4 regions of the Geodermatophilus sp. URMC 60 genome follow, and region 2 is predicted to be linked to each of the others. Evidence: riboswitches for the same ligand, from Rfam matches in the RefSeq annotation. Region 2 holds a riboswitch; each other region holds the start of a gene.

Region 1 (3,197 bases), 1.6 Mb from region 2:
CCCGGCCAGCGTCGCGGAGGAGAGGGCGAGATCCGCGACCCCTGGGACGTTGTGCACCACCGCGATCGGCGAGATGTAGTTCGGCAGCTCGAACACCTCTCCGCCGCAGCGCTCGCGTGCAGTGACGAGCTCCTCCTCGTCGAGCGGAGCGTCGGAACCGGCGAAGTCGATGCCACCGGCGGTGAACTGCTCGCGGCCGCCGCCGGAGCCGACGGGGTCGTAGTCCACGGTCACGCCCGGCTGCACGGCCGAGTACCCGGCGGTCCAGCCCTGCATCGCTGCCTGCTGGCTGCTCGCCCCGGCGCCCACGAGGGCGCCGCTGAGGTCCCCGGTGGCCACGGCGCCCTGGCCGCGTTCGTTCGGGGGCACGTACTGCGACAGCGCCACCGCCGCGCCGGCCACCGCGGCGACCCCGACGGCAGCGGCGACCTTCCTCCGGGCCGACACCCGTGTCCTCCCGCCATCCGGCCCCGCGCTCCGCGCCGGGCGTCCTGGCACGACCCTAGGGCGTGCCTGGCGGACCGCCAGCCTCGCACGAGCCCGTCGGATACGCCCTGGGCGTCGCCCCCGGCCCCTGACGATCGGCACCCGCAGGTGCCGCTACACGGGTTCCGCGTCCGGCGCCGGGGCCTGTGGACGACGCTCGGACGGCGTCCACAGGCCCCCGATCGGATCAATTCGTGCGCGGCATCACAGCGAACACGGGGTGTCAGAGCCCGTCCGGCCGGGAATCCGCAGCATCTTGGTGTTCCTGCTGGTCGTCTCGCGAGTCACGGCTGCACCAGCGGTCACTGCTCCGCGCTCGGGTGCTGACGCCGCGTAGTGAAGACGGTGCCCGCACGGCGAGCGGCACCCTCGGTCCGTTACTCGATCGTGACCAGAGCCCGGGATCCGTGTAGCTTCTCCGACGGCCCTGCCGGGCTCAGCTCCTCGGGAACCGAGGGCCTCGGCACGGCCCCGCCGAACCGCCGGCGTCCCGATCCGGGACCGAGGCGGACCGGGGACCCACCGAACTCCTGGGGTGAGTCCTGCCTGCGCAGGTGCTGCGCAGGCAGGTAGGGCGCCGTCCGGCCCGAACCCGTCAGCTAACTCGGTAGGCGGTCGCGAGGATGGGAGAACCGTCGCCTTGGCGACCCTGCACCGCCTGAACGCCGTGGTCCGCTGCGCCACCTCACCCCGCAGCCGCTTGCGCTCCCCGCGCCGGGCCGTCGTCGTCGCCGCCGCCGTGGCCGGGCTGCTGGCCGGCACCCCCGTCGTCGCCGGTGCCGCGCCCGCCGCCCCGGGGCAGGCCTCGCTCGAGGAGCAGGTCGCCGCCATCGAGGAGCAGGTCAGGGCCGCCGAGGAGCAGCTCCAGCGGATGACCGTCGAGGCCGAGGCCGCCGCCGACACCGCCCTCGTCGCCCGCGCCCAGCTCGCCCACGGCCAGGCCGAGGCCGAGCGGACCGCCGCCGAGCTCGCTGCCGCCCAGGCCGACGTCGCCCAGGCCGAGGAGGACATCGCCGAGCTCGGCCGCGAGGCCTACATGGGCGCCGACGACCGCTACGGCGACCTCGAGCTGCTGCTCGACGCGCAGAGCCCCACCGAGCTGCTGCAGCAGGCCGCCACCATGGAGCAGCTCGGCGACCACCGCGCCGACCAGCTGCAGGAGTTCCTCACCGTCCAGGCGCGCGTCGAGGAGGCCGACCGCGCCGCCAAGGCCGCCGTCGCCCAGCTCGGCGAGCTCGCCCGCAAGGCCGACGAGGCCGAGCGCGCCGCCAACGAGCACCTCGCCCGGGCGCAGGCCGACTACGACGCCCGCGCGGCGGAGAAGGCCCGCCTCGACGAGGAGCTCCGTCTGGCCGGCGAGCGGCTGCTCGCCTCGCAGGGTGCCGCGGACCCCGGCGCCGCCTGGAGCGCCCGCCAGGCGCTGGCCAGCTCGGCCGACGTCTCCGGCATGCCGACGGCCGGGCGGCTGACCTCCTGCTACGGCCCGCGCTGGGGGACCATGCACCAAGGCGTCGACATCGCCGCGCCCATCGGCACCCCGATCTACGTGCCCGAGGACGGCGTCGTCCTGCAGGCCGGCCCGGCCAGCGGCTTCGGCCAGGCCGTCTACGTGCAGCACGGCGACGGGCAGATCACCCTCTACGGGCACGTCAACCAGTTCTTCGTCGGCGCCGGCCAGGTCGTGCAGGCCGGGGACCACATCGCCGACGTCGGGAACAAGGGCCAGTCCACCGGGCCGCACCTGCACTTCGAGGTGCACCAGGGCGGGCTCTACGCCAGCCGGGTCAACCCGATGCCGTGGCTCAAGGCGCACGGCATCTCGCTGGGCGCCTGCTGAAGAAGGACCCGTCCTCCTCCCGGAGGAGCTCGCGGCCGGCCTCTGGACGGGGCCTGGTGCGGGCCCGGGCATCCTCCGTCAGCGCCGTCCGCGCAGCCGGCCCAGCAGCCCGCCCACGCCGCCGAGGGTCTGTGCCGCCAGCGCCAGGATGGGGCCGCCGGGGATGCCCGGCGCCGACTGCACGATCGGCGCCAGGGCCATCAGGCCGCCCAGCTCGTGCACCCGCAGCCTGCGCCGGGCCAGCGCGGCGACCGGGTTCACCCGGCCCGAGGCGGCCTCCAGGAGCAGGTCCGCCGGCGCCTCCACCGCGGTGCCGCGGACGTCGCCCGCGGGGATCCGGCGCACCGTCCAGCCGGAGTCGTCGGCGGCGAAGGCCCAGCCGCCCTCCGGCGTCGCCAGCGTCGCCCCGCCGCTGACCCCCTCGCGGGCCGCCAGCGCGCCGGTCACGTCGGCCAGCGCGGCCAGCCCGGACTGCAGCACCGCGGGCGGGGGAGGGGCCGCCCCGCAGGGCACCAGGTCCAGGCCGTGCACCGCCAGCTCGTAGGCCTGCCCGAGGACCACGCTGAGCAGCGGCAGCCGGCCGACGACGGCGACCGCCGGTGCGGTGTCGAGCTCCGCAGGCTCCTCCGCCAGGTAGCGCGCGGTGGCCTCCCGGTTGCGGCACAGCGCGGCCAGCACCTCCTCCCGGGAGGCGTCCCGGTGCGCGGCGGTCACCCGCGCGTTCGTCGCGTCGACGTCCGGAGGTGTCCCCGCCCCTCCGGCCCGCGCCGAGGCGATGAGGTCGGGCAGGGCGGCGTGGTCGTCCCAGCAGCCCAGGTGCACGCAGACCTCGTGCGCGCGCCACCCGGGCAGCCGGGTCGGCCGCTCGAGGTCG
Region 2 (3,197 bases):
CCATCGGGGTCACCGCGTACGACCCGCAGACCGGGATGCCGCCGGACCCGCAGGAGTGGGACGCCGCCGTGGCCGACCTCACCGAGCGGTACGGGATCACCGCCACGGCCAGGATCGGGTACGAGGAGACCCGCTTCCGGTTGCCCGGCGGTACCCAGGCCGTGCAGACCAAGCGCGTCTCGCCGTCGTACGGGCAGCTGCACCGCATCGAGCCGGTAGAGGGCCGCTGGCTGCGCGAGGGCGACCGCGACAGCCTGGCGCCGGCCGTCGTCGTCAACGAGGCGTTCCTCGGCGCGCTCGGCGTCCCGGACCTCTCCTCCCGCCCGACGGTCGTCATCGGCGGGGAGACCCCCGTGCGTGCGGCGGTGGTCGGCGTCGTCCGCGAGGGGTACGCCGACGAGCTGCTCGCCTACCGGGTGGACCGCTCCGCCGGTCCGTGGGACGCGCCGCGCGAGGCCGACCCGTCGGCGATGGCGTTCGGCCCGTCCACGCTGGAGCTCTGGGTGCCGGCGGAGCAGGCCGACGACGTCATGTCCGTCGTCATGAACGACCTCGGGCTGGCGCTGGGTGGCGTGCAGGTCGACGCCTACCGGCAGGACTCGCAGGGCCTGGAGGAGACGCTCGGCATGCTCCGCCTGGCGATCCGCGGGGCCGGCGTCGTCGTGCTGGTCCTCGGCGGGCTGGGTGTGCTCAACATCGGGCTGGTGACGGTGCGCCAGCGGATCCGGGAGATCGGGGTCCGGCGCAGCTTCGGCGCCACCTCGTCGCGCGTCTTCTCGGCGATCATGCTGGAGAGCGTCTGCGCCACGTTCCTCGCCGGGCTCGCCGCGGTGGCCCTGTCGGTGGTCCTGGTGCGCAACCTGCCGCTGGAGCAGCTGCTCAACAGCGGCGTCCCGCTGGCCGAGATCCCGGCCTTCCCGGTCGCCGCGGCGGTCGAGGGGTTGGTGGCGGCCACCGCGGTCGGCGCGCTGGCCGGGCTGCTGCCCGCGGTCATCGCCGTCCGGGCGAGGGTCATCGACGCCATCCGCTTCTGAGGGCCCGGCGGCCGGGGGAGTCCCCCCGGCCGCCGGTCCGCCTCACGGCAGCTGCAGCACCTGGCCGACCGAGATCTGGTGCGGGGTGCTCAGCTGGTCGTCGTTGGCGGCGTACAGCGCCTGCCAGCCACCCGCGACGCCCTGCTGCGCGGCGATGCGGCCGAGCGTGTCACCGGCCTGCACCGTGTAGGTACCCCCACCGGCGGCGGCCGGCGCGGAGGCCACGGCTGCGACCACCGGGGCCGCGCCGGCCTCGGGGGCCGAGGGGTTCAGCCCCTTGCCGCAGGTCGGCCAGGCCCCCGGGCCCTGCCCGTCGAGCGTGCGCTCGGCGACGGCGATCTGCTGCGCCTTGGTGGCCAGGTCGGCGCGCGGGGCGTACTCGGTGCCGCCGTACGCGGCCCAGGTGCTCTGGCTGAACTGCAGGCCGCCGTAGTAGCCGTTGCCGGTGTTGATGGCCCAGTTGCCGCTGGACTCGCACTGCGCGACGGCGTCCCAGTCGTTCGGGGCGGCCGCCGAGGCGGGTGCGGCGAGGGCGCCGAGGGAGACGGCGGCGGCGCCGCCGAGCACCACGGCGCCGCGGCGCAGGGCGCGTGCGGGCGTGCGGGAAGACGAGGACGAACTCATGGGGGACTCCCGATCCGCCGCCTGCGAGGTGAGCTGTCGGGTTCGGAGCGATCGGTGCCCCGGCCGTGCGCACACGGCTTCACCCCGAGGCGCCCGGCCGGACCGGCCGGGCACCGAGATGGGTCCCCCACCCCCGTCCTGGCTGTGCAGGAGGTACGGCGGCCGACGGACGGGGTTCGGCGGATCGGCTCCGGCACCCGGTCCCGGATGGGGGGTGCCGGGACAAGGTAACGGTCAGGTCACGGCGGTTCACCTCGTGCCGCAGGGGCAACGGGCGTGACGTGGCAGGCCGTCGGGACCGGGACCGGGCAGACCGCCTGGTCACGTCCCCGCGGGCGCGCGGGCACCCGCGGGGACGTGAGCTGCATCCCATTTCGGCCCCGCCGGCCCCTTCCGGAGCTCGGTGAGGGTGCTGGAACGGCCCCCCTGCAGGGTCCCGCCGCGAGCCTGCGAGCCGTGGGGGGCAGGGGGGTCCTTCGTCAGTCCCGGACCAGCAGGGCGACCGGTAGCCGCTCGAGCAGTCCGCCCACCGGCAGGCCCTCGGCGTCGGAGACGAAACGTCCGCCGGTGAGCAGGTCCCGCCAGGGCCCGGTCGGCAGCTGCAGCGCCGTGTCGGTCCAGCCGACGATCGACAGGCCCACGGGCAGCCGGGTCGCCACGGGCACCACACCGCCCCGGTCGAAGGCGACCACGTGGTCGGCGGCGACCCCGCTGGCCGCCACCGGCTCGTACCCGCCGAACCACTCCGGGTGCTCCCGGCGGGCCCGCAGCACGCGGGAGACGACGAGCAGCTTGGCCGCGCCGGTGTCGTCGACCCCGGGCACCTCGCCGGCGTCGAGCCGGGCCAGCAGCCGGCGGCGCTGCTCGTAGTCGACCGGACGGCGGTTGTCCGGGTCCACCAGCGAGAGGTCCCACAGCTCGGTGCCCTGGTAGACGTCCGGGACGCCGGGCATCGTCAGCTGCAGCAGCTTCTGCGCCAGCGAGTTCGACCGGCCGAAGGGCGCGATGCGGGCGACGAACTGCTCGATCCCGGCGGCGGTCCGTTCGTCGTCGTAGGCCGCGTCGACCATCGCGTGGAGCGCCGACTCGAACTCCTCGTCGACGTCGGTCCAGGTCGTCGACGTGCCCGCCTCCCGGGCCGCCTTCTCCGCGTAGCCGTGCGCCCGCTCGCGCGACAGCGGCCACGCGCCCACCAGGTTCTGCCACACCAGGTGCGCCAGCGGGCGGTCGGGCAGCGGGTGCCGGGTCAGCAGGTCGCGGACCAGGTCGGCCCACTCGGCCCCCAGCTCGGCGAGCACGGCCAGCCGGGCGCGGGTGTCCTCGCTGCGCTTGGTGTCGTGGGTCGACAGCGTGGTCATCGACTCCGGCTTGCGCTCCGCCCGGCGCTGCTGCGCCTCGTGGAACTCCGCGACGGTGCTGCCGAACCGCGCCGGGTCGCCGCCGACCTCGTTGAGGGCCACGAACCGCGCCCACCGGTAGTAGGCGCTGTCCTCCACCCCCTTGGCCATGACCGGCCCGCTGGTCTGCTCGAAGCGGGTG
Region 3 (3,197 bases), 880 kb from region 2:
GGAGGAGCTGGGCCAGTTCTACGCCCAGCGCACCCTGCTCAAGCGCGAGGTGCTGCCCGAGCACGTCGCCGACGCCGTCTTCGCGCTGACCGGTGGCGAGCTCACCCGGACGACGGGGCTGCACGTCCCCGTCGACTCCGGCGTGGCGGCGGCGTTCCTGCGATGACCGCGAGGACGACGGCCCAGCGGGCATGGCGGCGAGCGCCGGCGAGCGAGGAGCGGAACGGGGTCGGAGCCCGGTCGTGGGCACGGAGCTGACCCTGGCGGCCGTCGACCTGGGCGCCTCGAGCGGCCGGGTGATGGCCGCGCGGATCGGCCCGGACCGGCTCCACCTCACCGAGGTGCACCGGTTCCCCAACCGGCCGGTGCGGGTCGGCGGCACGCTGCACTGGGACGTCCTGGGCCTGTACGCCGGCGTCCTCGACGGGCTGCGCGCCGCCGGCCGGGAGGCCGGACCGGTCCAGGGGATCGGGATCGACAGCTGGGCGGTCGACGTCGGCCTGCTCGACGCCGACGGCGCGCTGCTGGGCAACCCGGTGCACTACCGGGACTCCCGGCACGCGACCGCGGTGCCGGCGGTCCACGCCGTCGTCCCGCCCGAGGAGCTCTACCGCGTCAGCGGCCTGCAGCACCTGCCGTTCAACACGGTGTTCCAGCTGGTCGCGGCGCGGGGGACGGCGCAGTTCGCCGCGGCCCGGACGGCGCTGCTGGTCCCCGACCTGCTGGCGTACTGGCTCGCCGGAGCGGTCGGGGCCGAGGTCACCAACGCCTCCACCACCGGGCTGCTCGACGCGACCACCCGGGAGTGGTCGTGGGAACTGGCCGACCGGCTCGGGCTCGACCGCGACCTGTTCCCCTCGCTGCGGCAGCCGGGGGAGCGGCTGGGGGAGCTGACCGGCGCCGTCCTGGCCGAGACGGGCCTGGCCGGACCGGTGCCGGTGGTCGCGGTCGGCTCGCACGACACGGCGTCGGCGGTGGTCGGCGTCCCGGCGGCGACCGAGCGGTTCGCCTACGTCTCCTGCGGCACCTGGTCGCTGGTCGGCGTCGAGCTGGAGAAGCCGGTGCTCACCGAGGCCAGCCGGGTCGCCGGGTTCACCAACGAGCTCGGCGTCGACGGCACGGTGCGCTACCTGCGCAACGTCATGGGCCTGTGGCTGCTGCAGGAGTCGCAGCGCACCTGGGCGGCGCACGGGCTGCCGGCCGACCTGCCCGATCTGCTGGCCGCGGCCGCGCAGGTGCCTTCCTTCACCGCGCTCGTCGACCCCGACGACCCGCGCTTCCTGCCGCCCGGCGACATGCCGGCGCGGATCGCCGCGGCCTGCGTCGAGGGCGGGCAGACCCCGCCGCAGAGCCAGGCGGAGACGGTGCGCTGCATCCTCGACAGCCTGGCCCTGGCCTACCGGCGCACGGTGCGGCGGGCGGTGGAGCTCTCCGGCCGGGACGTCGAGGTCGTGCACCTCGTCGGCGGGGGAGCGCGCAACACCCTGCTGTGCCAGCTCACCGCCGACGCCTGCGGGCTGCCGGTCCTGGCCGGCCCGGTCGAGGCCGCCGCCCTGGGCAACGTCCTGGTGCAGGCCCGCGGGCTGGGAGTGCTGTCGGGCGGGTTGCCCGAGCTGCGGGCGCTGCTGCGGAACACCCAGGACGCCCGGCTGTACCTGCCGACGCCCGGCTCGGGCGCCACGTGGGACGTCGCGGAGGAGCGTGTCGGTCCCGGGAGGTGACCCGCCGGGGCGGGAGGCGAGCGGCCGGCGTCCCGGGAGGAGCAGCGGTGGCGCGGCCATCGCCGGTTTCTCCGCGTTCCGTTTGCTGTGACGCACATCACAACCTACGGTCGGGTCGCTCGCATTCGCGGGACGGTCTGGCAGCACGCCGAATCCTGCCGCTGGCCCGACCGACCTCGACACACCCGAGGCAGGAACGGGAGATCGCAGACCTCCGGGCCGCGTCAGCGGCCCTCGGGGTGAAGCCGTGACCGCCACGGCCGGGCAGTCCTCCCGCCCGAACCCGACAGCTCATCCCGCAGGCGCGCCCGGAGGATCTCATGAACGAGCACGTCCTCGGCATGCGCCGGCTCGTCCGACCGGTGCGACCCGTCCGTCTGAGCATCGTGGGGGTCCTGGCGCTCATCGCCCTCGCGATACCGGCTCCGGCGATGGCGGCCCCCGACGCCTCGGCCGGCGCAGCACCTGCAGATCTGTGCGCGACGGTCGCCTCGCGGGCCGGCTTCAGCGGTGACCGGCTCGTCACCGCGATCGCGGTGGGCATGGGGGAGTCGTCCTGTCGTCCGGACGCGCAGAACGCCAACGGCCCGACGAAGGGCTGTCCGAGCGGCTCGGTGGACCGTGGTCTCTGGCAGATCAACAGCTGCTGGCACCCCTCGGTCTCCCGGTCCTGTGCCTACGACGCCCAGTGCAACGCCAACGCCGCCTATCGGATCTCCGCCAAGGGCACCAACTTCAAGCCGTGGGTGGCCTACACCAACGGCTCGTACCGGAACCACCTCGCCGCGGCCCGGGCCGCGGTCGGCCGGCTCAGTTGACCCAGGTCACCGGAGGGGGCACGTCACCGTGCCCCTGATCCGGAACCCGTGGTGGGGGTACGCCGGCCGGATCGGCGTGCTCCCACCACGGCGGACCCATCTGGCCCACCCTGCCGGCGCGGTGGGCCGAGCCCGACTCCCGGAGGGTCTCCCCAGCCCCGGTCGCAGGCCTCTCCCTGCCGGAGTCGGCGCAGGTGCACCGGGACGCGGCCGAGGGCGAGCGGCGGTCGCAGGATGAGCGGGGATCGCGCACCGGCGCGCCCGGACCTGAGACCGGGTCCGCAGCGCCGGATCATGCCCGTCATCGCGGCGTTGCTGCTGGTGGTGCTCGCTCCGCCGGCTCAGGCGGCGTCGGCACCGCAGCAGTGTGCAGCCGGCCACGTCCGGCTCACCTTCGACGACGGGCCCCACGGAACCGCCACACCCGACATCCTGGACACGCTGGCGGACCGGGGAGCGGAGGCGACGTTCTTCGTCACCGGGGAGATGACCGCGGCCCGACCCGACATCGTGCGTCGTGCAAGCACGGAGGGACACCGGATCGGGAACCACTCGTGGAGCCACCCGGAGCTCACCACGCTGGACCGGGCGCAGGTGGCGTCCCAGCTCCGGCGCACCAACGAGGTCATCGAGCAGGCCACGGGTCGGCTCCCCAGCG
Region 4 (3,197 bases), 390 kb from region 2:
GTTGATCGCCACGAGGTCGGCCCGGGTGAGAGCGGCGAGCTGTTCGGTGGTCGTGATCCCGGCCCGGGTCAGCGCGGTGACCGCCCGCGGGGGGAGGCCGAGGTCGCTGACGGTCCTCCCGGGCGTGGTCCCCGGTGACGTGGTCGGCATGGTGTCCAACCTAGGACCGACCGACCGGCCGCACCGGTCCAGGTCTCCTGGAGGTCCAGGCCTCCTGGAGGATGCCCACCAGTCCGTTGCCGTAGGAGGCTCCCCGATGACCGCTGCCCGTCCGGGCGGGACCCCGACCCCCACGCACACCGAGGGCACGCTGGCCTCGGGGCTGTACCGGCAGGCCTGGACCGTCGAGGACCCGGTCGGCGCCGTCGTGCTGGTCCACGGCGCGCACGAGCACGGCGGTCGGTACCGGCACGTCGCCGAGCGGCTGGCCGCCGCGGGCTACGCCACCCACGCCGTCGACCACCCCGGCCACGGCCGGTCCCCGGGCAACCGCGGCAACATCGGCAGCATGGCCGCCGCCGTCGACGGCGTCGCCGAGCTGGTGCGCACCGCCGGCGACCAGCACCCGGGCGCCCCGCTGTTCGTCTACGGGCACAGCCTGGGCGGACTGATCGCGCTGCAGTACCTGACCGGGACGCCGGACCCCCGGATCGCCGGCGCGGTCATCTCGGCGGCGGCGCTCGACACCAGCGCCGCGAACGCCGTCCAGCGGACCGTGGCGCCGCTGCTGTCCCGGTTCCTGCCCGACCTCGGCGTCCTCCGGCTCGACGCCGAGGCGGTCAGCCGGGACCCCGCGGTGGTCCGCGACTACCGGGCCGACCCGCTCAACCACAACGGCAGGATGGTCGCCCGCACCGGCGCCGAGCTCATGGCCGCCGCGTTGACCATGCCGCGGCGGCTGCCCGCGCTCACCGTGCCGCTGCTCGTGCTGCACGGCACCGCCGACCGGCTGGTGCCGCCGGTCGCCAGCGAGGTCGTCCGGGCGCACGCCGGCTCGCCCGACCTCACGGTGCGGACCTACGAGGGGCTGTTCCACGAGCCGCACAACGAGCCGGAGAAGGACGCCGTGCTGGCCGACGTCGTCACCTGGCTCGACGCCCACCGCACGTCGTCCTGACCGCTCGCCGGCCGCCGGAGGGTCCGCGCGGACGGCGCGGACGTGACGACGGCGACACCGGCGCGACACGCCGCGCTGACCTGCGGCGCGCCGTTCCGGCGGCCGTTTGTGACCGGCGTCACGGCGACAGTGCACATGACTCCACGTAGCGTTTTGTGTGCGCTCAGCAAAGGAGAGAGCGCGGCGCCGGTCCGCCAAACCCTGCCCACCGGACGCCAACCCGTTCCCAGGGCAGGGGTGGGGGACCCACGACCACGGCGCGCCACGACTCGAGTCCACGACTCGAGGGGGCCCGTCTCGGGGTGAAGCCGCGGACCGCGGCCGGGCACCGATCGCCCGAACCCGACAGCTGACCTCGCCGGCGGTGATCGGAGATCACCATGGCCAAGCACCGCGCACCCCGCTATGTCCGCACCAAGAAGGTCATCGCCAAGGCGCCCGTCGCCGCCGGCGCCACCGTCGTCGGGTTCGGCGTCCTGAGCGCCCCCTCCCAGGCGCTCGCCGGGACGACGGGCCCGATCCCCGCCCACGCCATCGAGGTCCCTGTCGCGACGGCGGCCGCCGACGCCTCGACGGCCGGCTACACCGTCGTCCGCGGCGACACGATCAGGAAGATCGCCGCCGCCCACGGCCAGACGTGGCGCGACCTCTACCAGCGCAACACCGACGTCATCGGCGCCGACCCGAACCGGATCTTCCCGGGTCAGGTGCTGCACACCGCCGGCTCCGTGCCGGTCGCCGCGGCCCCGGCCGTCGGGTCGGCCGGGAACACTGCGCCCGCCACCCCGGCCGCTCCGCTCGCCGCTGCGGCTCCGGCCGCCGCGCCCGCGGCCGTCGCGCGCATCGCCAACAGCGCCGGTGACGTGGCTCCGCAGGTCCAGGCCGCGGCCAACCGCGTGATCAGCGAGGTGCCCGGCGCCGGCTCGATCACCCTGGGTGGCACCCGGGCCAGCGCCACGGACCCGAACGGCCACCCGTCGGGCCTGGCGCTGGACTACATGGTCATGTCCGACGCCGCCCTCGGCGACGCCATCACCGCCTACCACATCGCCCACTGGGACGAGCTCGGGGTGAAGTACGTCATCTGGCAGCAGCGGATCCTGTCCTCGCCGGACGGCGTGTGGAAGGCCATGGCCGACCGCGGCAGCGCCACGGCGAACCACATGGACCACGTGCACGTGAACTACGTCGGCTGAGTCCCCGGCCCGCACGTCGGCGGCCCCCACCCGTCTTCCGGGTGGGGGCCGCCGGTGCACGGGGGGCCGCGGACGGCGCCGGCTGACGCGCCACGGCCCCGTCCAGGGCACCGCCCCGAGCCTGCGAGGGGTTAGGAGGACGGGGCCTCTCTCAGAGCAGCGCGTCGAGGTCGTCCGGGCCCGGACCGGTGCCACCGGAGTCGCGCAGCGGCGAGGTGTCGGGCAGGTCGTCCTCGGGCGGCTCGGGCGCGACCGGGCCCTCCGCGTACAGGGTGCTCGGGTCCCGCGGGTCCATCTCGCTCATGGGGAGGAGGTGCCCCGCCGGGCCGCGCGGAACCGTGCTCCGGGGGTCGGGCACCACTCGGCGACGAGCAGGTCCGGCACCCAGGGCAGGAAGGGCACGAGCAGGTGCGCGAGCGTGGAGGCCACCTGCCCGGGGACGCCGACCGGCCCCACCTGCGCCGCGACGAGCACGGCCGGCCGGAGCCGCAGGGCGACCGCGGCATGCGTCAGGCGGACGTCCGCACCACCCACCGCCGGTGCGCGGCGACGTGCCGCCGGCGGATGGCTCCCCGGGCCGCGGCGGCTCCCGTCCCGACGGGTCGGGCGGGCGGAGGCGACGGGGCCCGGCGCGGCAGCGGCCAGACGTCCTAGACATCTGTTGCGGAACGGTTCCGTCTCCCGCATGCTGTCCGCGGGCGGGGCCCCGGGACGACCTCGGGCGAGCCCCGCCCGCCAGCTTCGCAGGTCGCCCCGCGCGGGGAACCGGCGCGATCAGGCGGGACGGTCGAGCAGTTCCCGCAGTGTCCGGTCGACGAAGGTGTTGTCGGCGGCGTTCATACCGAGGCCGGCGAAGTGTCCCCAGATCGTGTCGATGACCCGGA

Evidence for each region. Region 2 has a riboswitch for cyclic di-AMP ahead of ACWIX3_RS20350 (transglycosylase family protein). Riboswitches for the same ligand answer to the same signal wherever they lie in the genome.
Region 1: linked by a shared signal. The riboswitch ahead of ACWIX3_RS12885 (peptidoglycan DD-metalloendopeptidase family protein) and the one ahead of ACWIX3_RS20350 (transglycosylase family protein) in region 2 are both predicted to bind cyclic di-AMP.
Region 3: linked by a shared signal. The riboswitch ahead of ACWIX3_RS16310 (hypothetical protein) and the one ahead of ACWIX3_RS20350 (transglycosylase family protein) in region 2 are both predicted to bind cyclic di-AMP.
Region 4: linked by a shared signal. The riboswitch ahead of ACWIX3_RS18555 (LysM peptidoglycan-binding domain-containing protein) and the one ahead of ACWIX3_RS20350 (transglycosylase family protein) in region 2 are both predicted to bind cyclic di-AMP.

What each region holds. Positions count from the first base shown of each region.
Region 1 covers NZ_CP199958.1:2,692,726-2,695,922, forward strand. Annotated here, with positions in the region: gene pstS (phosphate ABC transporter substrate-binding protein PstS) at 1-447, opposite strand, end outside; cyclic di-AMP (ydaO/yuaA leader) riboswitch at 977-1,098, shown strand; gene ACWIX3_RS12885 (peptidoglycan DD-metalloendopeptidase family protein) at 1,127-2,323, shown strand; gene ACWIX3_RS12890 (maleylpyruvate isomerase family mycothiol-dependent enzyme) at 2,402-3,197, opposite strand, start outside.
Region 2 covers NZ_CP199958.1:4,321,673-4,324,869, reverse strand. Annotated here, with positions in the region: gene ACWIX3_RS20355 (ABC transporter permease) at 1-1,034, shown strand, start outside; gene ACWIX3_RS20350 (transglycosylase family protein) at 1,077-1,658, opposite strand; cyclic di-AMP (ydaO/yuaA leader) riboswitch at 1,662-1,829, opposite strand; gene treY (malto-oligosyltrehalose synthase) at 2,138-3,197, opposite strand, start outside.
Region 3 covers NZ_CP199958.1:3,437,096-3,440,292, forward strand. Annotated here, with positions in the region: gene ACWIX3_RS16300 (bifunctional aldolase/short-chain dehydrogenase) at 1-166, shown strand, start outside; gene ACWIX3_RS16305 (rhamnulokinase) at 243-1,721, shown strand; cyclic di-AMP (ydaO/yuaA leader) riboswitch at 1,858-2,040, shown strand; gene ACWIX3_RS16310 (hypothetical protein) at 2,042-2,539, shown strand; gene ACWIX3_RS16315 (polysaccharide deacetylase family protein) at 2,834-3,197, shown strand, end outside.
Region 4 covers NZ_CP199958.1:3,931,112-3,934,308, reverse strand. Annotated here, with positions in the region: gene ACWIX3_RS18565 (DNA-directed RNA polymerase subunit alpha C-terminal domain-containing protein) at 1-150, opposite strand, end outside; gene ACWIX3_RS18560 (alpha/beta hydrolase) at 257-1,117, shown strand; cyclic di-AMP (ydaO/yuaA leader) riboswitch at 1,368-1,496, shown strand; gene ACWIX3_RS18555 (LysM peptidoglycan-binding domain-containing protein) at 1,498-2,313, shown strand; gene ACWIX3_RS18550 (hypothetical protein) at 2,465-2,617, opposite strand; gene ACWIX3_RS18545 (hypothetical protein) at 2,614-2,847, opposite strand; gene ACWIX3_RS18540 (alpha/beta fold hydrolase) at 3,088-3,197, opposite strand, start outside.